Regions from separate parts of the Psychromonas sp. CNPT3 genome, predicted to be linked through region 3. Evidence: predicted binding sites of a transcription regulator. Region 3 holds the regulator's gene; each other region holds the start of a gene.
What was found. Region 3 encodes sigma-54, which starts transcription at its own class of promoters, with help from an activator protein. Its sites were predicted from a motif close to GTTGGCACGNNNNTNGNNT; they were not measured.
Positions count from the first base shown of each region.

Region 1: a site for sigma-54 is predicted at 3,598-3,616, ahead of fliD (flagellar filament capping protein FliD). Genes of this name have one in related genera too.
Region 2: a site for sigma-54 is predicted at 4,131-4,149, ahead of PCNPT3_RS01260 (superinfection exclusion B family protein). Genes of this name have one in related genera too.
Region 4: a site for sigma-54 is predicted at 2,495-2,513, ahead of PCNPT3_RS12745 (4Fe-4S dicluster domain-containing protein). Genes of this name have one in related genera too.

Region 1 is NC_020802.1:2,446,016-2,451,825, forward strand. It holds gene PCNPT3_RS10725 (motility associated factor glycosyltransferase family protein) at 1-859, opposite strand, end outside; gene fliD (flagellar filament capping protein FliD) at 1,484-3,547, opposite strand; gene PCNPT3_RS13580 (flagellar protein FlaG) at 3,658-4,041, opposite strand; gene PCNPT3_RS10740 (flagellin N-terminal helical domain-containing protein) at 4,137-5,810, opposite strand, start outside.
Region 2 is NC_020802.1:263,494-269,303, reverse strand. It holds gene PCNPT3_RS01275 (DUF3482 domain-containing protein) at 1-1,124, opposite strand, end outside; gene PCNPT3_RS01270 (DUF2868 domain-containing protein) at 1,117-2,535, opposite strand; gene trmH (tRNA (guanosine(18)-2'-O)-methyltransferase TrmH) at 2,602-3,288, opposite strand; gene PCNPT3_RS01260 (superinfection exclusion B family protein) at 3,503-4,090, opposite strand; gene PCNPT3_RS01255 (sodium:solute symporter) at 5,002-5,810, shown strand, end outside.
Region 3 is NC_020802.1:2,289,336-2,295,145, forward strand. It holds gene kdsC (3-deoxy-manno-octulosonate-8-phosphatase KdsC) at 1-428, shown strand, start outside; gene lptC (LPS export ABC transporter periplasmic protein LptC) at 433-996, shown strand; gene lptA (lipopolysaccharide transport periplasmic protein LptA) at 983-1,516, shown strand; gene lptB (LPS export ABC transporter ATP-binding protein) at 1,519-2,244, shown strand; gene PCNPT3_RS10125 (RNA polymerase factor sigma-54) at 2,286-3,731, shown strand; gene PCNPT3_RS10130 (PTS sugar transporter subunit IIA) at 3,993-4,439, shown strand; gene rapZ (RNase adapter RapZ) at 4,463-5,302, shown strand; gene mgtE (magnesium transporter) at 5,515-5,810, shown strand, end outside.
Region 4 is NC_020802.1:2,895,273-2,901,082, reverse strand. It holds gene PCNPT3_RS12765 (formate hydrogenlyase complex iron-sulfur subunit) at 1-212, shown strand, start outside; gene PCNPT3_RS12760 (NADH-quinone oxidoreductase subunit B family protein) at 222-1,007, shown strand; gene PCNPT3_RS12755 (formate hydrogenlyase maturation HycH family protein) at 1,009-1,539, shown strand; gene hycI (hydrogenase maturation peptidase HycI) at 1,541-2,260, shown strand; gene PCNPT3_RS12745 (4Fe-4S dicluster domain-containing protein) at 2,616-3,146, shown strand; gene fdhF (formate dehydrogenase subunit alpha) at 3,228-5,375, shown strand; gene PCNPT3_RS12730 (sigma 54-interacting transcriptional regulator) at 5,564-5,810, shown strand, end outside.

The DNA of each region.
Region 1 (5,810 bases), 160 kb from region 3:
AAACAGGCATTTTCTGCTTATTTTTCTTACCTTTATTTAATAAAATAGGAGCCTGATCTTCCGAGATATTAGTTAATGTATGACTAATGCCGATCACTTCATCCTCACAAAATCCCCAACCACTGCGAAAACGATAAGCAAGATCATTAATCGTTTTAAACGCATCATTGGTCTTATCACTACAATAGTGCCGATATAAATACATGTTAACGACATTAAAATAACCTCTTTTCTTAAAAAAGGCGTTAACCTCATTAACATATTCCATTTCACCACCACCAACTTTAATGATCAGTTCCCCCCCATTTTCACGGCAATGGTGAATGATTTCAGCAAGATCAAGACAATGTAAGGTGGCAAAAAAACAATCAGGCTCAGGTTCAAAAATAAAGGCAGAACGGATAGCACTTTGACTAAAAAGAGATTCAATATGATAACCTAAACCAGAGCCTATAATAGCGAGAAAAGTTATCTCTCCCTGTTTTTTTAATTGACTCGGTCTATCGGAGCATAGCTCTTCTCTTCTTTTTTCAAAGATCTCATGGATCACTTTTTCATGCTGGTAATTTTGTTTTTCTTGTTTAAGAACATCAAAACTAAAATTAGGAGGGGCTATAAAAAAAGCATCGACTTGTGCCTGACTAAATAATTTAGGATCACCATTATAAACAAATTTTCCCGCACTCATTAAATTAACCTGATCTTGCTCATCGATCCCTAATTGCATCTTTGATGGCTGATAATTTTTATAAAAATTATAAAGATCCGGCATTTCCATTTTCAGCGTGAGCATGTTTTTTATGAATGTAGCTCGTAATAACTGACTTTGAATTTTAACAATGAGAGGATCTGCTGGCATGCTTTAAAAACCTTATTAATTTAACGGATAAATAATATTCACATATAATCATTTAGATCACATAACAAATATCATTTTAATATAAAGAAAACAGATATACAATATCCTGTATTTTTAACAAGGAAAATGCGTCATAAATTATGACGTACTCACTATAAATACTATAAATTATTATTTAGTCTAAGTCCGCCGAGATAGACCCATTTAGGATCTTTACACACAAAAAAATATATGACCCTTTCAGCTATATATACCCGTTATCATTCAAGGTTAAAAATTAAGAAAGTGGCGAAGCAAATATATTATAGGAAGAAAGTTGAAGGTATAACGGCTTTAACTGAAACGTTCTTATGCAGAAGATGTTTGCCTTTAAGCTTCCGCTCGTCAGTCCGAAAACTAATTCAGCGTTGCTGTATTTGATAAACGCGGGGCATTGTCATCATACTGCGCCTTGCCTTAGTATCCGAACTGACACCTGAATAAAGCACTTTGATTGGTAATGGATATAAAATAAGGGATTGAGCACGATAAAAAGAAGGCGGTAATGAATATTCGTGTTAAAAAACGATTTTCCACATTAAATATTTTAAATTATTTAATGTAGAAAATAAGAGGATCGTGATGTTAATCTCGTGTATAACCCGGTAACGCTTTTAAAGAGTTTTTTAAATTGGTCATGGTATTACCCATCATAGAAACGGCCGAATCCATCGCATTAAAGTTTTTATATAAACGTGCTTCTAGTTTATCCATTCGGTATATTAAACTTTCTTTTCTAGTATCAAGTAACGCTATTTTCTTATATAAAGAATCTACTTTACCATCGATAATGCCACTACTTGTACTCGTGTCACCACTAGAGCCCGATATATTACTATCAATAATACCCGATAATAAATTATTCATCAATTTAGTCATACCTTCGGCATAAGTCACATCGCCACGAGGACCTAAAGCACCCCCTTCTATTAATAACTTGATGCCTGTAGAATCGCCTTTTTCTGATAGTAAAAATTGACCATCTCCATAACCTAAGTGACCGTCTATTTTACCGTGTACATTACTACCCGTAATCCCCGCTGATACAACACCAACACCAAAATCAGCATAAAAATCAGCACCCACTTCATTAAAAGCCAAGCTTGATCCCGATCCATATTTATTGGATGTAAAAGAAAGTTTACCCGCGTCATTGAGCACACTAATACTGATCCCGTTTTTTATGAAATTAGGATCTGAATTTATTTTCAACTGCATTTCTGTTGCTAAATCATCAATGGATGCATAGGTTTTTTGACTCAGTACAATATCTTCAGAAAGATAGCCATCAATACGCATTTTAAACGTATCATTACCTGAATTAACGGATGGAGTCAGGCTAGATACAAGCCCATCCTTAAGTGTTGCTTGTGTCGCTAGCTTGAGAATTTCAACATCATAAGTCCCAGGCTTAGTTAAACTACTATTTTTATCAAATGAAACTAAAGTATCACTCGCAACACCTGTTGCCGTAAAAAAGTCAGCAATACCTTGCATGTCATTCTTTAATGCATCTTCAAACTTTGAAGAGTTTAATTCTAACGTACCATCACGTTTCGTTAAAATACCTAGGTCAGCAAAACTATGGATGCTACCTTGAATATGTTTAACCTGTGTATTTAACACGCCACGCATCATACTTTTTATATTACGGATCGTTGAATCACCGTTTAACACACCGTTATTATCGGCTTTAGCGCCTTTATAAGAGGTTAATTCATTCATTTTAGCAAACGTGGCATTATAGTTTTCAACAAAAGCTTCTATCTGCTCTTTCACTTTACTATTATCAGCATCAATTTTAAGTGTTACTTTTTTACCCGGCGCAGTTTCACCATTAATATTTAAAGTCACACCTTCAATGACACTGGTGATCTCATTACTATCACGAGTAATTTGAATGCCATTCATCACAATGATGGCGTCTTGTGCCAAAGATGTTTGCTCTAAATTTTTCTGAGTTGCAGTATACGTAAAGTTATTTAAAGCATTCGAGCTAGGAAGAGCGTCTCCGTTGGCATCTGCCACCGTTATTTCTAATGCATTCTCTTTACCTGTTGTTTTACTGGTTAAGACTAACCGGTAATTATTACCATCATTAATAATCGAAGCATTAACACTATAATCACCATTATTAATGGTATTACGTAAGCCTTCTAATGAGTTATTTTTACCATCAATCGTGATTTTTTCGATAGGCCTATCCGCATTAACAGAAAAATCACTGCCATCCTCATTATAAGCCCCAAAACGCAACGAAATAACACCCTCACCAATAGGATCTTTAACACTCGAAAAACTACTATTAGCGCCAGAAACGAGTGTTTGTGCTTGTGCTTTTTGTTTGATTTCAAACTGCCATGTACCCGTTTGAGCACCCACACCGAGTTTTGTATCAAGAATGGAAGTATCACTACTTGAAGCACTGGCGGCTGAAAATGTAGAGCTATAGGCGAGGTCTTTATAAGACGATTTAAAATCATCAAGATCACCGTTAAGTAATCCATAAGCAGAAATTATAGCGGTGGCTTTGGCATCTTCTTTGGTGATTTTAGATAAAGCAGGATCTTTTTCCGCCCCAACAATTGCACCAACAATTGCATTAATATCAAGTCCAGAGCCAAGCCCTGTTGAAGTTACTGATGACATATGAAACTCCTTAATTGATATGACTCATTAATGCACGAATATCACTATCTAAGCAAGAAATGAACCAACATCACCACATATAATTAATATTTAGCTAAGTTACTCTTTAGCTATACTTTGGTATCAAACAACATTCCTTTAACACCGTCCATCTTTTTTAATAAGATCACTAAATCTTCTGATGGAATTTGACGAATAACCTCATCCGTTTCACCATCAATCACCGATATAATGACTTGTTCAAGCTCTTTATCAATATGAAAAGAAAGGTGACTTTGCATGCTACTCATAAAATCATTAATCTCAGCAACGGTCTCTTCAATGTTATCAATACCCAGTTTCAAATCTTTAGGATCACTTTTAGCACTCATACTATCGAGGGCTTTATCTTCCTTGATCTGATCCTTAGTATCGATCTTTTCGACGTCTCGTTCCTTCGAGGTTTCATTCGCCTGTCTATTTATAGGTGATGATGAAATAGTAAAATCTGACATATAACCTCCACAATAATCCATTGTTATAAATAGCGAAAAAGCCCCCTATTGCTAGGGAGCTATATTAACACTATATAAAGGTAGCACCCTCATCTTTAACCAAGTAAAGAAAGTACACTTTTTGCTGATGCATTTGCTTGTGCTAACATCGAAGTACCCGCTTGTTGTAGAATTTGCGCTTTACTCATTTTAGAAGTTTCAAGAGCAAAATCTGCATCTTGAATTCGAGAGTTAGATGCTGACAAGTTTTGTGATACATTTTCTAAATTCGAAATGGTAGAGCCCAAACGGTTTTGTAATGCACCTAAGCCCGCACGTGATCCACTGATTTGTCCCAGTGCTTTATCAATCGAAGTAATTGCACTTGATGCACCCGCCATTGTAGATACGTTGGTGCCTAAAGAGCGGATAACTTTACCACCCATTTCATTACCCATACCAATTTTTGCTAGTGCAGTTGCTTGTGCTGCTTGACCATCCGCTTTAGATGTCACTTCAATTGCGCTACCATCTTTAGAGCTTAGTACAAATCCACCACCTGTAACTTCAGTTGCAGTAACTCCCGTAAGTTCTGTCAGTGCATTCACAGCGCCGAGTAACTCACCGGCAGTACCGCCAGTCGATACCAAATCAATGCCATTAATTTGAATTTTATCTTCTTTTAACACGGTCGCAGTATCTAATGCAACAGTAGAGTCAGTTGTTAATGTACCCGCACCATTTGATACTAAGAAACCTGTTTTAAGTGTTTCAACACCCGCACTCGGATCCCCTTTATCATTAATACTAATCGCAGAGCCATCAATACTTTTAAGTGCAATAAAACCAGTACTTGTAGCGGCAGTTAAACCAGAGTTATCCACTGTACCACCGATAGTAATATCTTTGCCTGTATCATTGGTTAATAGTAAGCCACCGTTATCATCTAAAGAAGCTGTTACGCCACCCACATCACGGTTAATTGTTTCTACTAAGTTAGACATAGACGATGTTGCGCCCAGTGTAACCGTTGCATCGTCACCAATTTTAATTTCTAATCCCGTAGTGATACCAGATACCGCTTTACCTGCTTCGGTCGATGCACCTTGAACAACATTATACGTTGTTGCCATAACACCTGTTTCTGATGTTTTATCATTAATTACATTGGCATTAGCCTGGGCTGTATTACCGGTAATATCCGTTGCAGTACCGATAGTCACGCCATTGATATCAATCGTTGATTCAGCAATTGCGCTTACTACACGGCCACCATTAAGGTCGGCTTTGTTCAAATCGCCATTTAGGCCCAATGCATTAGTACTTACAGAATCGATAGAAAAAGTTAATGTTTGACCTTCATTAGCACCGATTTGTAGCGTAGTACTACCCGCTGTACCATTAAGTAGTTTTGCTCCATTAAACTCTGTTGTTTCAGCGATACGATCTAATTCTGAATGCAACTGATCCACTTCTTTTTGAATGGATTGTCTGTTTGATGATGAGTTAGTATCATTGGCAGACTGTACAGATAGCTCACGCATACGTTGCAAAATATTGGTCATTTCATCCATAGACCCTTCTGCAGTTTGTGACATTGAAACACCATCATTTGCATTACGTACGGCTTGGTTGATACCTTTAATTTGTGATTGCATTCCCGTAGAGATTGCAAGACCCGCAGCATCATCTTTTGCACTATTGATACGTAAGCCAGAAGATAGGCGTTCCATTGCTTGGTTACCTAACGCTTGTGATTTATTCAACTGACGTTGTGAATTCAATGACAT
Region 2 (5,810 bases), 1.0 Mb from region 3:
TGTAACGTCTGAAGATCTAAACAAATATAACGCTCCCCTTTAATTTTTGCATGGATCTCATCATAATAACGCGCTTTAACGCTCCAAACCGCCCCGATAATACCACCAGACAATGCGGCTGCGCCGAGCGTTATTCCGCCCACTGCTAAATCGATAGCAAGACCAACACCGGCGCCTTTTGCTACCAAACTTCCCAGTTCAAGCCCATATTCTTGTATATTTTCACCGGAAAAAAGATCTAGCTGCCAAGCGCCTTGCGTAATACTTAATTCACTTTCCTGTAAATCTTGTTGCCTAAATTGATACAAGGCTAATAACTTTTTAACACATGCAGACTCCGCCACGCGCACTTTCTTTTGTAGCATTAACATCGCACTATGACAGGCCTCTTGCGTATCTTCCACGCTATAACGCAACGCCCCACATTCAATAATAAGCTCTGCCATCAATTGCTTTGCAAGCGTTAATAATGATTGCCACTGCACTTGGCGCTGCGCTATCAACGCACTTAATAAGGTTTCTTTCTCTGCCAGTAAGGTTTGCATTTTGTGATAAATTTTTAATTCATCACTAAATTTAAAATTAACATTATCAAAGCCAACATACGCATGAAAATTTAAGCGAGCTAATTGCGCCACCCAACGCGCCGTATTTTCTTGCTCACCTTTAATAAAGTTAAGCACGGGTATGATAGGTTTTGCGGCATAACTTAATATTTGTAACTCATCGCGATACTTACCCAATGTTGGGGCGCGTACATCAATGACATAAAAAATCAGATCATTTGTTAATAAAGTGCGCAACACTTTCGCTTCTTGTTGCAAGTCGTCATGATCGGTAATGTGTTCTAAAAAGTATTGTAAACGCTCAATACCATCAACGCGTTGCTCTTTAAAATAAGAGTCTAATACCTCTAACAAGCGGCTACTATCTTCGAGCCCTGGGGTGTCATAAAGCGCTAATTGTTGCGAGGCATCAATTACTAAAGCGCCCCCTTCTACATGCCTCGTGGTCCCCGCACTGTCTGCAACTTCGCCAAAGGTAACATCGCGCAACAAAGTGCGTATTAATGATGTTTTTCCCGCATTCGTATGCCCTACAACCGCTACGGATAAACTAATCATGTTGACTCCTTAACTGCATAATATTATCTAAACTAATATCGGCTTGTAATAACAATTGATACCACTGACTTAAACGCTGCGCACCTTGCGCTACCGATATACTGCCATCATCAATCAAAAGGACATACAGTGTTTTTTTAGAAGAGGAGTGAAGTAAGGTTAATAGACGTTTTAGACCTCTATCTGGGAGTTGCTTTAATGCCACATAAATGACGATTGTAGGTACTTGGATCTCATTGATAGCGTCAATAAACTTTTGTTGCTGGCGATGATCACAAATATTTTCTAGTTGGGGATCTAAGCCCTGCGTTTTTAAATGCCGAGATGCTATTGCCATCGATGCATCTGAAAGCTCTATGGCAAGCGCAAAAAAATCAGAGGGTAAAACAACCGAGTGCGCAGTTGGATCGGGGATGGAGGCAGTAATTGAGCCTTCCTTATCGGCATCGACCACCCCTAAATTAATGCTGTTAGGTAATAATTTTTGGCGTAATTGCACATAATAAAAAAGACTTTCATCAATAGCATAGTGTTTATGCTGTCGGCCTAATAAATAATGCATCAATAGCAATAAACATAAACGAGGCAAAGCCCCATAAAGCGCGAAACTACTGATCAATAGCATTGACCATACAAAACGTAAATCACCCTCATTTAAGGCGCTTTGTATACCGAGATGACTGCTCGCTATCTGCTCTGCACTGGGCACTGGGATCCCTAATAAATGCGGGATGGTAGCCAGACTTTGGGTAAAGGTTTGTAAATGCGCTGCCGACAATAAACTACTTTGCCAAATAAAATCAACTTGATGGGTAGCCAGCATTAATAGCAGCATCAATATTGCCCCACTAAAATAACTAAACCACAACAGATGCGTTAAACACGATAATTGGTAACGGCCTATTTTCCCACTAAAAGCATAACCAAAGTAAGCCTTAAAAACACACCAAAAATGTACATGACGAGGTGCACTACCTTGTCTATATTTTTCGAATCGATTAATAAAAAACAAACTAAGTCGCCCTAAAAAGGGGGATTGTAAGGACAGGGGACGGAAAAATAAAAATAACCAGACAAAAAACATGATCAGATTAGGTAAGAAAAAAAGAGAAAAAGCCCAAAAAAAGTTAACTTGCATGCCCTGTGCACTAAAGAAAAACTGTTGCACGGCACTCGCACCTAAACAGAAAAACAATAGGCCAAACAAACAAAAACACTTTTGAGTTAATCTTTTGAAATTATGTAATAGAGGGGATATGTTTAATGCTTTATCTAAACGTAAACTACGTTGGCACAGTAACGTTGAAAAATTACTTTCCACTTTTGGTTCTGATTGCACGTCTAACGTGGGGAGATCTTGCTCAATTTCTCGGATAATATCCGCAAGCAAATAGGGCTGAATCTTTTGCAATACACACTCCAGTAGTGATAGGCGCTGCTTTAAGTACAATGACGACCTAAAGCAACGACAACTATTTTATTTTTTAGTTTGACGGATCTCTTGCCACCATAAATCAGGTGCATCTATTTGCCCTTCACTATCTAGTGCAGGATAAGGGATCTTTTTTTGTTTACATAATTTCGTAAAAATGGGATGCCCACCCTCGAATAAAATGCGATGTTTCTCAGCATCACTAAGACGACACTCACCGTACATACCCGCATTTTCACGCTGACGTTGCGCTTCATATAATATAAGCGCAGAAGCCACCGAAACATTTAAAGACTGACACATACCCAGCATTGGTATGATCACATCTTGATCTGCAAGCGCTAATGCCTGCGCACTAATACCTGTTTTTTCTTGGCCCATCAAAATAGCCGTGGGCTTAGTATAATCTACCTCTCTAAAATCAATCGCTGTGTCCGAGAGATTAGTCGCAATGATTTGCATGCCTTGGGCGCGCAACGCCGCAATTGCATCTTCAATATTTTCATGAGTATGTATTTTAACCCAGTTTTGACTGCCTGTTGCCGTCACGCCACATACTTTAGTCGTTTTCGTTTCGCGCGTTGCATGTACGTCATTAACGCCAACCGCATCTGCCGTGCGCACAATCGCCGCCAAATTGTGAGATTTATGCACATCTTCTAATAATACCGTCAATTCAGGCTGGCGATGGTTTAGCATATTAGTAATGCGAGCAAAACGTTCTGGAGACATAAGGGTTCTCAAAATAAGATAAAATAAATAAGGAAGGATTATAGCAGGCATTGAGAGCAGACTGAAATAGGCTTAACCTGCAAAATAGTGACATGACGGGACGTATTTTATTAAAAGAGGCTTTAAAAGAGAAAAAAGTGAAAAGAGAAAGTAAATACCCGTTCGCATTTAAGATGCAAAGGAAGGCAGTACCTTTTGCATCTTAATAAAAATATTATAGAGAGATATAATTACTGCGCGCGTATTCAGGGCGGGCCGCCTTTAATAGCGTTGCTTCTTCTTCTGTCAATTTTCCAACCGGTAAGCCTAACACTCTAAGGGTTAATAACTGACGTGCGTCGATGGCAATAGACAACTTAATGATGCGTGAGTTACCTTTGATTTCTTGCGTCTCAAAAGACGGCACCAATACACCTGATTCCATTAAATTACTGATAGCCGGCTCACTCATTGGCAGTGCTAATACATTTTTGCGTTGGATAATAAATTCACGTAAAACGGCTTTTTCTTCAAAATCTAATTGGCGGATCATCTTATTACGACGATCGCTCAGTTGACGCTCTTCAACGCGTCGCTTAAAAGTGCCAAAAAAACCACGAAGACATATTGTTAATAGATAAGAGCCTGTCAATAAAGCTAATACCCACACATAAGGGGTTGTCAAAAATGAGGCATTATCAACATTGCTTTTTTGAAAGACAGACGTCGGCAAAGTTAACAAGGTTGCACAGACGATACAGATCCAAGCCATTGTAGTGGCGATGCTTTGTTGCTCTTTAATACGTTCGATGAATGCTATCATGTTCGGGCTCCTGCCAAAAATTTGTAAGACCCTTTTACTTAAGCAACTTACATGCCAACTTACATACCAACTTAAACATAAAAAGAGATGTAAAACAGAAACCTATAACCCCTTAATAAAAAAACGGACATTAAAAACAAATCACAGAGATCATTCTTTCCTTGCTCGGTCGAAAATTCGAATTATGTGGCACTAACATCAGAAGATACTTTTCCTGACATACAATGATGTAGCTAACGCATAAAACGGTGCACCAGCGTCATAGCTTAAGCGAGATCACCTGTCCGAGTTTGATCATTGACATTCGTCACACCGGCTAGCGTCGACAACATACCAAACCAAGACTTACATCTTAAACATTAATGCCTCTTACCTTTCTAATCTGATGGTTTTGTTCAGCAATATGATGAGGTATTTAACAGCCAACACATCAATCATACAGAGCACATTTCCACCTAACCAAAGGGAACTATTTGATAAACCACGATTTAAAGTTAAATGCTCAAAATAAATATTTCGATCCGAAAATATATATTCCTGACAACAACTTGCTTTACGCCGTCAACTGAGCACAGAGCCGCATTTCTGCAATGGCTGTTTTTCACTTTTCTGTGACTCTTATAATGATCTAGTTCGCATTTGAAATATTAATCAATTGAAGTTTCACTCCAAAAAATACAACATGAAGCGAATATTTAAAATACAGTTTACTTTTGGAGTTTAGCTACATACAAAGTAATAGCGATTGTTTCTGCTATGGCACAGGCGAGTCTCTATGGTGGTGTTTGCTACCTTTCAATGTGAAATTATAATAGCCATTAATTGGTGTTTGTTTATGGGCACAAGAGTAAGAAAAGGATGTTTTATGCTTGTTTTTTAGATTTGTTATTACAAATAAAGGTTATCTTATTATGCATATACAAGCTTTTGGAACATTAAATTATATTGTTGTCTTTTTGTACTTAACGGTAATATTAGGTATCGGAGTTTATTTTTCGCGTCGACAAAAATCAGCAGATGATTATTTCAAAGCCGGAGGGCGAATACCTGGTTGGGCTGCGGGGATCAGTGTTTTTGCAACGACATTAAGCTCCATTACATTTATGTCTATCCCCGCTAAAGCATATACGGGTGATTGGACTTTTTTAGCCGGGCAATATGTTGCTATCGCGGTCTTACCCTTTGTATTTTGGTTTTATATTCCCTTTTTTCGAAAATTAAATTTAACGTCGGTTTATGAATATTTAGAGTTGCGTTTTGATGTGAAAATGCGTTTATTTGCTAGTTTTTCCTTTATGATTTTTCATATTGGGCGCATTGCTATCATTACCTATTTAACCGCGCTTGCCTTAATTCCGTTTATTGAGATCAACCCGCTTACCATTGTGTTTGTGATCAGTATATTGTGTATCATTTATACATTTTTAGGGGGTATTGAAGGGGTTATTTGGACAGACGTAATACAAGGGATCATGTTGTCGTTTGCGGGCGTGTTAGTCTTTGTCATGATCTGCTTTAATGTTGATGGCGGTGTAGTAGAAGTTTTTAATATGTCGGCAGATGCCGATAAATTTTTCCCCATGGATAAATTTTCTTGGAGTTGGACAGATTCAACCGTGCCCGTTGTCATGATTGGTTTCTTTTTTGCTTCCTTGCAACAATTTACGGCCAGTCAAGATGTCGTACAACGCTATATTGTGACAAAAAATCTAGAAGAAAC
Region 3 (5,810 bases):
AAGGCGAAGAATTGAAAGCCTTTCATACAAAAGATGGTTTCGGTATGAAAGCGATTATGCAGCAAGGGATCGAGATTGCTATTATTACCGGCAGACAATCAAATATTGTCGCCAATCGAATGCAAGCTTTAGGTGTCTCTCTTATTTTTCAAGGTAAAGAAGATAAATTAAGTGTTTATCAATCTTTACTTACTAAGCTGAACTTAAATGCATCAGAAGTCGCTTATATCGGTGATGACGTCGTCGATTTACCCGTTATTCAAGCATGCGGGCTGGGAGTGGCCGTTAACGATGCTCATCCGTTAGTGATACAAGGTGCGGACCTAGTCACAAAAACGCGCGGTGGCTTTGGCGCTGTCCGTGAAATTTGCGACCTTTTTTTACAGTGCCATCATAAATTACAGATAACCACCGGTAAAAGTGAATAAATAAATGAAAAAACGCCATATTATCCCTTTTGCTGCCCTGCTCATCGCTTTTCTTTTTTGGTCTTATTTTAAAGCAGAGCCACTCTATAAAATATCAAAAGTACACAATCCAAATTACACTGCCTATAATTTAAGCAGTACACATTTTGACACGCTAGGTGATATTAGCCACAAAATGTTTGCCGATAAAGCCACAACTTTTAGCGAGAAAAATAACACCGTATTTATTAATCCACGTGTTATTGTGTATGTTAGAAATAAAGATAATAATCAAATAAGTACTTGGCAGATAAGTAGTAAAGATGGTTTATTAGAAGATGAAAACACATTAAAATTGACTCATGATGTGCGCGTTGAAAACCTAAGTTTAGATCAACTCATACAAAATATAGCCACTGAAGAGCTCACTTTACTGCTGGATAAAAAAGAAATCAGTTCAAATCTGTTTATTACTTGGGATGGTCCGCAAATGCATCAACAAGGTGTCGGAATGTGGGCTTCACTACTGAGTAACGAAATGATAGTAAAAAACAATATAAAAGCGGTGTATTTTAATGAAAAAAATTAAAATTGGTTTGATCAGCAGTGCCCTACTCTTTTCACTTAGTGCTTGGGCGCTAGAATCAGATTATGTAAAACCTATTCATGTTAGCTCTATTAGTCAGCATGCCAAAATGAAAAATAATAGTATTACCTTTGTTGATGATGTTTTACTCACCCAAGGTAGTATTATCATAAAAGCAGATAAACTCATTGTCACCCGTACTGCACAGCCTAATCATGAGCAAATGTTAGCAAAAGGTAACGTCGCTACTTTTTATCAAACACAAGAAGATGGTCGGCCTTTTAATGCGCAAGCAAATAGCATTCATTATGATGTCGCTAAATCTAAAATCACGCTAACAGGCAATGCACAAGTTAAGCAATTAGACAGTCGCATTAACGGCGCTAAAATTATTTATTATTTAAACACCGAAGAGTTGATTGTGATGAGTGATAAAAATAATGAAAAACGGGTTAAAACGGTTTTTTTACCGGCTCAGTTTGAAAAAAACAACAATAAACCTAACTCAACAAAAGAAAAATAAAAATGGCTGAATTGATCGCAACGGGACTCGTAAAAAGTTACAAAGGACGCACCGTCGTAAATGGCGTTAATTTAACCGTTAAAACGGGTGAAATTGTCGGTTTATTAGGCCCAAATGGCGCAGGAAAAACCACCTCATTTTACATGGTGGTAGGCCTGGTTAAACAAGATGAAGGTAAAATATGCATTGATGATGAAGATATCTCACATCAACCCATGCACATTAGAGCGCAAAAAGGGATTGGTTATTTACCTCAAGAAGCCTCTATTTTCAGACGTCTAACCGTAACTGAAAACATTATGGGTATATTACAAACGCGTAAAAACCTAACGTCTGCCCAGCGCACTGAAAAATTGAATGCGTTACTTAATGACTTTAATATTAATCATATTAAAGATAACAAAGGCATGAGCCTCTCTGGGGGTGAAAGGCGACGCGTAGAAATAGCCAGAGCACTCGCAACCGATCCAAAGTTTATTTTATTAGATGAACCTTTTGCCGGTGTTGATCCTATTTCAGTACTCGATATTAAAAAAATTATTGAACAACTACGCGATCGAGGCTTAGGCGTTTTAATCACGGATCACAATGTACGCGAAACATTAGATGTATGTCAGCACTCATATATCGTTAGCCATGGAGAAATAATCGCGATAGGAACTCAGGAGGAGATCCTATCTAATGCCAAAGTTAAAGAAGTCTATTTAGGCGATGCATTTAAGCTATAGTTATCGTCATTAACTCTACTAGTAAGGAAGAAAGTATTTTGATAAAACAAGGTTTACAATTGAAAATGGGTCAGCAACTTGCAATGACCCCTCAATTACAACAAGCAATCAAATTATTACAACTTTCTACCTTAGACTTACAACAAGAGATCCAAAATGCGCTCGATGAAAATCCTCTTCTTGAGCAAGAGGATGATAGTGGCCTTGAAGACATAAAAAAAGAACAAGATAGTAGTCAAATAGATACTGCTGAGGCGATCTCTAAACTAGAGTTTTCTGATGATCTTCCGGTCGAAAATAACTGGGATGAGGCCTATACTCCGCCTCCGACCACCACCATCTCATCCGGACGAAGCTCCTTTGATGGCGAAGATCGTGTTTATCAAGGCGAATCCTGTACCACTTTACAAGATCATCTTGTTTGGCAAATGCAATTAACTCCCTTTTCTGATACCGATTTATTAATTGCAGCCAATATCATCGATTCTATCGATGAATCAGGCTATTTAACCAGTAGCTGTGAATCCATTTTAGAAAGCTTGCAAAAAGATGTAGATGATTTAGAGCTCGATGAAATATTAGCCGTCCTTAAGCGTATACAACATTTTGACCCGGTTGGCGTTGCCTCTCGAGGCACAAAAGAGTGCTTACAAATTCAATTACGAAATCTAAGTGAAGATACGCCTTGGCGCCAAGAAGCGTTAATGATCCTTGATCAACATATGCAACTTTTAGCAAGCCGTGATTATCGAACGTTGGCACGAAAGACTAAATTAAAAGAAGCACAATTAGCCCATATTATGCGTTTAATACAAAGCCTTGAGCCTCGCCCAGGTAATAAAATAGAGAGCAGTCAGGCGCAATATATTGTGCCAGATGTGTATGTAAAAAAAATAGCGGATCAATGGTGCGTCTCTTTAAATCAAGACTGTGATCCAAATTTATCTATAAACCAACATTATGCAGACCTTTGTAAAGGCAAGATCAGTAAAGCTGACAACGCATTTATTAAAGGCCATTTACAAGAAGCAAAGTGGTTTATCAAAAGTTTAGAAAGTCGTAATGATACCTTATTAAAGGTTTCAAAATGCATTGTAGAGCAGCAACAAGATTTTTTTGAACTCGGTGATGAAGCGATGAAGCCGATGGTACTCAATGATGTCGCCTTTGAAGTCGAAATGCACGAATCAACAATCTCTCGCGTCACCACCCAAAAATTTATGCATACGCCACGTGGTATTTATGAATTAAAATTTTTCTTCTCAAGTCATGTGGCGACAGAAAGTGGCGGAGAGTGCTCGTCCACCGCTATTCGCGCTTTAATTAAAAAATTAGTCGCAAGCGAACCTAATAACAAACCATTAAGTGATAACAAAATGACAAAATTACTTGATGATCAAGGTATTAAAGTGGCTCGACGTACCGTTGCAAAATATCGAGAATCCTTAGGCATCCCCCCGTCAAATCAAAGAAAACAGTTAATTTAATGCACTATAATGAGTTATAAGTATGATAAAAATTAAAAAATAGTGATTTACACATGGCAATGCACTTACAACCTGCTAAACTCGCGCCTTTTCAATAAAAAGAAAAAGCGCTTAGCAAAAAAATAGCTAGGAGCGCATCGTTCATGTTAATGTTATTGTTATTATTGCGTTATTTAAACGCTTAATATTTATACATCAGCTTGTTTAAAATAAAGATGATTATCTCTGTTGCATCTATTGAACAGAAAAAAAGTGATCCCTATGAAAATATCTACCTTAATAACTGAAGATTCAGTCTTTAGCCAAGTAAATTGCAACAGCAAAAAATCGGCTTTAGAAAAAATAAGTATTAGTGCGGCTAAAACATTGAACCTTGATCATCAAGTTCTCTTTAATGAACTCATTGCCCGAGAAAAAATCGGCTCAACAGCGGTTGGCTCTGGTGTTGCGATCCCACATATTAAAATTTCCAGCGACTTACCCGCAACAGGTGTTTTTTTACAATGCCAAAAGGGTATTGATTATGATGCATCAGATGGTAAAAGTGTGGATATTTTATTTGCTATCTTTGTGCCCGAAGATCGTTGCCAAGAGTATTTAAGCGCGCTTGCAACCATCAGTGAAAAATTATTAGATAAAACACTCTTACGCCAATTAAGAAGTGCGACCGACGATAAAATATTGTTTGAATGCTTACAATGTAATTAAAAATCAATTAAGGGATCTTAACTATGAAGTTAATCATCATCAGTGGCCGCTCTGGATCGGGTAAAACTATCGCACTACATGTGCTTGAAGATCTGGGTTATAACTGTATTGATGGGATCCCTTTTGCCTTACTTGAACAATTATTAGAAAATGTCGATGCTAAGCACAATAAAGTGGCGATTAGCTTAGACGTACGTAATCTTCCCGGTGAATCCTCGCAGATAGCTGATTTATTGCAACGCTTGCAAGACAAAGTCGAAAGCGACATCATTTACATTGATGCTGACAGTACAGAGCTTATTCGGCGCTATAGCGAAACCAGACGATTACATCCTCTTTCTAAGCAAAAAATGTCCTTATCACAAGCATTAGAATTAGAGCACTTACTGTTACAACCTATCAAAGAGAAAGCCTCTCTCGTTATTGATACTACGACCCTATCTATTCATGATCTCAATGAGCGTTTAAAAATTTATTTACAAGGTAGCAGTAAAAGTAAACTTCTTTTAGTCATTCAATCCTTTGGTTTTAAATATATGCATCCCGAAGATGCTGATTACATGTTTGATGTGCGTTTTTTGCCTAACCCACACTGGCAAGAAGACTTACGACAATATACCGGACTTGATCCTTGCATCGAAGAGTATTTAGATGCCTTTCCCGTCGTAAAGCAAACGATTAATCAAATCGATAATTTATTCCAATCATGGCTTGGACATTTAGAAAATAATAATCGTCATTATGTCACCATTGCAATTGGGTGTACTGGTGGAAAGCATCGCTCCGTTTATGTCGCGGAGCAACTGGCGAAGCGCTTTAAAAATCATTACCCGGTACAAATTGAACATAAATGTTTAAAATAACGATAAAGCAGTAGCTATCAGCAAACAAATCTCTACAATACGCAATAACTTAAGCGGTAAAATACATAAGATCGCTAAGCAAACAAGGTGTCTTGACTTACTATAATATAAAAACAACAAAATAAGAGCCGAATTTAAAGGCCATACACAAAAGTAGACTTAGGCTATTGCATCGCTAAGTTAGCTTAAGCATAAGGAAAAGGGGCCACTCCATGTTGGAAAACAGTGATTTACAAAATGCCCAGCAACGCCTAATCGAAGTTAATAACGCTTTAGAAAGTGGTATGTTTGTCTCAACACGTCGTCTACTTGAAAAAATGCCAGCCTGTGATGTGGCATTGTTACTTGAATCTTCCCCCCCCGCAAACCGTAAAATCCTCTGGAATTTAACTGATCACGACCAACAAGGTGAGATCCTTGAAGAATTAAATGAAGATGCCAAAGACGGTATTATTAGTTTAATGAAAGCCAGTGATCTGGTGGCTGCAACAGAGGGCATGGAAAGTAA
Region 4 (5,810 bases), 610 kb from region 3:
TACTCTTACAGTCCGGTCTAGATAGCGATGATCCACGCTTAAGTAAACTATTAAACACCTGCCCAAGCTGTTGTCGTAGCGCGAATATGCTCGATAGCAAGAATCTTTCTCATGGGCAATATTTTCATGATGCATTAGCTAAGGATAGTTTAGAAAACGCAGTATCTGCGCATAAAACATCTCAAGATGAATGCAGTAATCAAGGCGAGTAGGGTAAAAACATGAAAGGAATTAAGTCATTAGTTGGCAATGATCATACAGAAACGATCCCTGTTGTAGAAGATGCTAACGTACGAAAATTAAAAAAGACGTTACTCAAAGAGATCAAACGCTCCGCCTATGTTTACCGTGTTGACTGTGGTGGTTGTAATGGCTGTGAAATCGAAATTTTTGCAGCAACAACACCTGTTTTTGATACAGAGCGTTTTGGTATTAAAATTGTCGCATCACCGCGTCATGCAGATATTTTATTATTTACAGGCGCAGTGACGCGTGCCATGCGTATGCCCGCTTTACGTGCATATGAAGCGGCGCCCGATCCAAAAATTGTTATCTCTTATGGCGCCTGTGGCTGTGATGGTGGTATTTTTCACGACCTTTATTGCGTTTGGGGGGGCACTGATAAAATAGTGCCTGTTGATGTTTATATTCCAGGTTGTCCACCTACGCCAGCTGCCACCATTTACGGATTTGCAATGGCATTAGGTTTGCTAGATCAAAAATTAAAGTCGCGTAGTCACAGTGAATCTGAAAATGAAAAAGCAACGCTGCAACATTTAGGTATTCCTCTGGCGTTGAAAACAATTATTGAACGCGAAGCGCGCCTTCTTTCTGGATACCGTCAAGGGGGAATTTTAGCCGATGAGTTTATGACCTTGCTCGCTAAGAGCACCGCCGAGACGATTGATGCTAATTTAAAAGACTTTTTGTCAGAAAGAAACGATCCACGTATTAGTGAGATCATTAAAATATTACATCATGAAGCGCTCGCGTTTATGCGAGGTTAATATGATTAATGTAACGACAGATATAGTGCAAAAACCGGCTTTGACACCTGAAGATGAACAAGTTTCGATGCCTGATAAGCAAGTTATGAGCAGCGAAATATATAAAGAGGCAACGCAAAAACGCGATACGGGTAAAGTGCTTTTTTATGCATTAAAACGTAAATTTGTTGATGAACGATTTGATGTGCCTGAAGAAGCTAAACAAGTGTTGTATTACACGTTAGCAATTGGGCATCATCTGGGAATTGTGGATTGTTTAGAAGTAGCTTTTGAAGCGACGACGACAGAGTATAAAAAATGGGTAAATTTGCTTGATCCAAGCACGGAAGCACATCGAAAGATGATCCGTTATTTTACCTTTGGTGAGATCACCATTTATCCCGATCATATACACATGCTAGCGTGTGCTTTTTCTGCACTTGATAAAGCTAAAATGAGTACGAAAGAGCAGACGATGACGGACGCATTTATTAAAGTACTGACTGCGATTTATCATGAACAAACCATGTATATGATGATAAGAGATAGATAATATGCGAAATCAACTTGGAAAAGTGCAAGGTAAAAAAGACGCAAAGGGTACTCAATTGAGCACGCTATCTTTTGATGCGGGTTTCTCCCATGATGCGGATTTTTTAGCTCTGCAGGCACAAAATACAGTGTCGGCTAATTTATCTATTGTCGATTTATCCATGGCTGATATGGCAATGGCAGGGATCACCAGTGGGATAACCCCCTCTTGCGCGAGCGCCGCAATGCAGGATCTTGCGTTGTTTGATAAGCCTTGCGAAAAAGTAATACTAACCGTCGGTAATAGTATGATGGGTGATGATGGTGCGGGCCCTTGTTTAGCACAAAAGATGATGACGTTACCAATAGAAGGCTGGGTTGTTATTGATGGAGGCACTATCCCGGAGGATAACATTCATATTTTACGTCGTTTACAGCCAAAAATGTTGGTGCTCGTGGATGCTGCAGAGATGTCTGAAAAAGCGGGCACTGTGCGTATTATTGATCCTGATACGATTGCGGATATGTTCATCATGTCGACGCATTCTCTACCTTTAAATTTCTTACTTGATGAGCTTAAACTGTTTATTCCAAGAGTTGAATTTATTGGCGTTCAGCCGGCGATTGTTGCTTTTTCTTTTCCGATGACTGAAATGGTAAAAAGTGCGGTGGAAGAGATCTATCAAGCATTGCAAAAAGTGAACGAGGTAGATGCGTTATTACCGAGCGCTTGGTCTGAGTAGCAAGTGTTTATTTTTCAAGACAATGAACATGCTGATACGAATTGAAATGTCAGCCTTTCATTCCCTCGCTATCGCGAGAAGATCGTATATTCCTTGTCTTTTTTACTGTCGACACTAATGACGAAATCAAATTAACGACTGTCGATATTTAATATTTAATATTACCGACTTTAATGAGCAATCTAAATTTAACTTTAAATTCAGTCGGTTATATATATTTCTTGATATGGTTTCATTGGCACGGTTTATGCAAAAATGATTTGCTATTAATGATAGCAAATCAGCAGAAATATTCTGAGGTCATTCAGTCTATTTTTGTTAAATAAGAATCTCTGAGTTAAGAAAAGGTTAAATCATGAATAAATTTGTTTATGCGGATCCTAATCTGTGTATTGGCTGTACAACTTGTACTATCGCCTGTGTTATTTCACATCAACAGGGATCAGGTTATACGCTAACAGAGAAAAACTTTGTGCCACGTTTAACGGTGGTTAAAACGCTAGATGTTTCGACACCTATATTATGCCGTCAATGTGACGATGCTCCTTGTGCTAAAGCCTGTCCTAATAACGCGATTATTTCTGAAGACAATCATATTAAAGTTATTCAAGAGCTTTGTATTGGCTGTAAGAGTTGTGTGGTCGCGTGTCCTTATGGGGCAATGACGGTGGTGACAGCTACGATTTCCACAGGCGCAGAATCGTCGTTGTTCAAAGAAGAAAAACAAACATCTCTAGCGCTCAAGTGTGACTTATGTGCACATAGTGATGACGGTCCTGCTTGTATTCAAGTTTGCCCAACCAACGCGTTACGTTTAGTAACGTCTGAAGATTTAGATGAAATGAATAAGAAAAAACAATTGGCGGCAGCATGCGCAGCCGGTTAAGTGATTTCTTTTTAATACTATTAGTTCATGACGCTATGTGTCATTGAAGTAAAAATAAAGCGATAAAAGTGAGATTTTTAAATGGAAAAAACACTAACAGTATGCCCATATTGCGGGACAGGATGTAAATTAAATTTACTGACTGAAAACGGTAAAGTGGTAGGTGCTGAGGCGGCCAATGGTCGTAATAATGAAGGTGAATTGTGCCTCAAAGGATATTATGGTTGGGATTTTCTCAATGATACAAACCTTTTAGTTCCACGTCTTAAAAGCCCGATGATCCGTCGAGAAAAAAGCGGGAAATTGGAAAAAGTTTCTTGGGATGAAGCCATTGAATTTGCCAGTTCTCGTCTATTATCAATCAAAGAAAACTTTGGTCCTGATGCGATCATGACCACCGGTTGTGCACGCGGACCTGGTAACGAAGCAAACTTTGTGATGCAAAAGTTTGCGAGAGCGGTTATTGGTACCAATAACGTGGATCACTGCGCTAGGGTGTGACACGCTCCATCAGTCTCCGGTCTGGAGACAACTGTAGGTAACGGTGCAATGAGCAACGCCATTATTGAAATACAACATGCAAAATGCTTACTTATTTTTGGCTATAACGCGGGTGATTCACATCCTATTGTGGCAAAACATATTCTTAAGGCCAAAGCCAATGGTGCAAAAATCATTGTCTGTGATCCTCGTAAGATTGAAAGTGCACGCGTAGCTGATCAATGGCTACAACTGAAGAATGGATCTAACATGGCCCTTGTTAATGCATTGGCTAATACAATTTTTGCTGAAAATTTACAGGATCAAGTATATATCGATAAATATACCGATGGTTTGCAAGAATATAAAAAGATCATCAGTGAATATACACCTGAAAAAGTGGCCTCTATTACCGGTCTTGAACCTGAAGATATTCGCCGCGTTGCGCGTACATATGCAAGTGCTTCTGAATCTATGATCCTTTGGGGAATGGGAGTAACACAATACGGACAAGCGGTTGATGTGGTAAAAGGGCTTGCAAGTCTTGCACTTATCACCGGTAACTTCGGTCGTCGAGGCGTAGGTTGTGGTCCTGTTCGCGGACAAAACAATGTACAAGGTACCTGTGATATGGGTATGTTACCTAATATCTACCCGGGCTACCAAAAAGTAACGGATGAGGCTGTTCGTGAAAAATTTGAGAGTAAATGGGGCGTCCCGTTATCAGCGGAAGAAGGCGATAAAATAACCAACATGAACCATTTAGTTCATGACGGCAAAATGAAGGCTTACTATATCTTTGGTGAAGATCCCGCTCAAACCGAAGCAGATTTAGCTGCCTTTCGTGAAATGATGGGTAAACTTGATCTTGTTATTGTTCAAGATATTTTCATGACGCAAACGGCTGCTATGGCAGATGTCATTTTCCCAGCGACGAGTTGGGGCGAGCATGAGGGCGTTTATAGTTGTGCTGATCGTGGTTTCCAACGTTTTAATAAAGCGATAAATCCACCTGCTGGAACAAAAATTGACTGGGAAATTTTCTCGTTAATGGCAACGGCAATGGGTTATCCAATGTCGTATGAAAACACCAATGAAATTTGGGATGAAATTCGTAGTTTATGTCCTGATTTTGCGGGTGCAACGTATGATAAAATGGATGGCTTAAAAAATGTGCAATGGCCATGTACCGATGAAGGTGATCATGATTTGGGGACTTCATTCTTATTTGAAGGAAACAAATTTACCACTGAAAATGGACGCGGACAGTTGTTTGCTTCAGAGTGGCGTCCACCCCAAGAATTGCCTGATCGTGAGTATCCTTTAGTGCTATCAACGGTGCGCGAAGTGGGTCATTATTCTTGTCGTTCAATGACGGGAAATTGTTCTGCGTTGCAAACATTAGCGGATGAACCTGGATATGTTCAAATGCATCCAACCGATGCAAAAGCACATGGCATGAAAGATCAGCAACTGCTTTGGATCTCATCTCGACGAGGAAAAGTGATCACGCGCGTTAACTATAACGAACGTATCAATAAAGGGGCTGTTTACATGACTTATCAATGGTGGATAGGTGCTTGTAATGAACTCACTATTGAACACCTTGACCCAATCACCGGTACGCCAGAGTATAAATACTGTGCGGTGAAAGTTGAGAAAATAGAAGATCAAAGTTGGGCTGAAAATCACGTTCAAGTTGAGTATAGTGCATTACGTACCAAGCTTCGTAATGCAGCTAAAGGATAGTTTTCCGCTTAAGGAATAACGCTATTTTTATTAAAAAAGTCACTGCTTGTCATTTATGAAAGGCAGTGACTTTTTATTTACATATATAAAACCATATCAATATTATGGATTTATTGCGTAAGATCAAATCTTATAAAAAAAACCTCATTATAATGCCCATCCTAAATTGGTATTTGATAGCGAGATTTATGCATCTAAATGATGAGTTTGCCCCGAATGATAAAATAAGCCCCATTTTTGCGCACTTATGTACAGCGAATAACCTTCAAGAGTTAGTTAAAAAACTGAATACTCTTTCGGCTATTACTGAATCTTTGCAATCGGTTCACCTTCTTATTTATCATGCTGATAAAAAAAACCATATTTTATTTTACCCTGAAGAAAATAAAGTAAATTCATTACAATTAGGCCGGCTTGAAATAGATCCAAAACCTA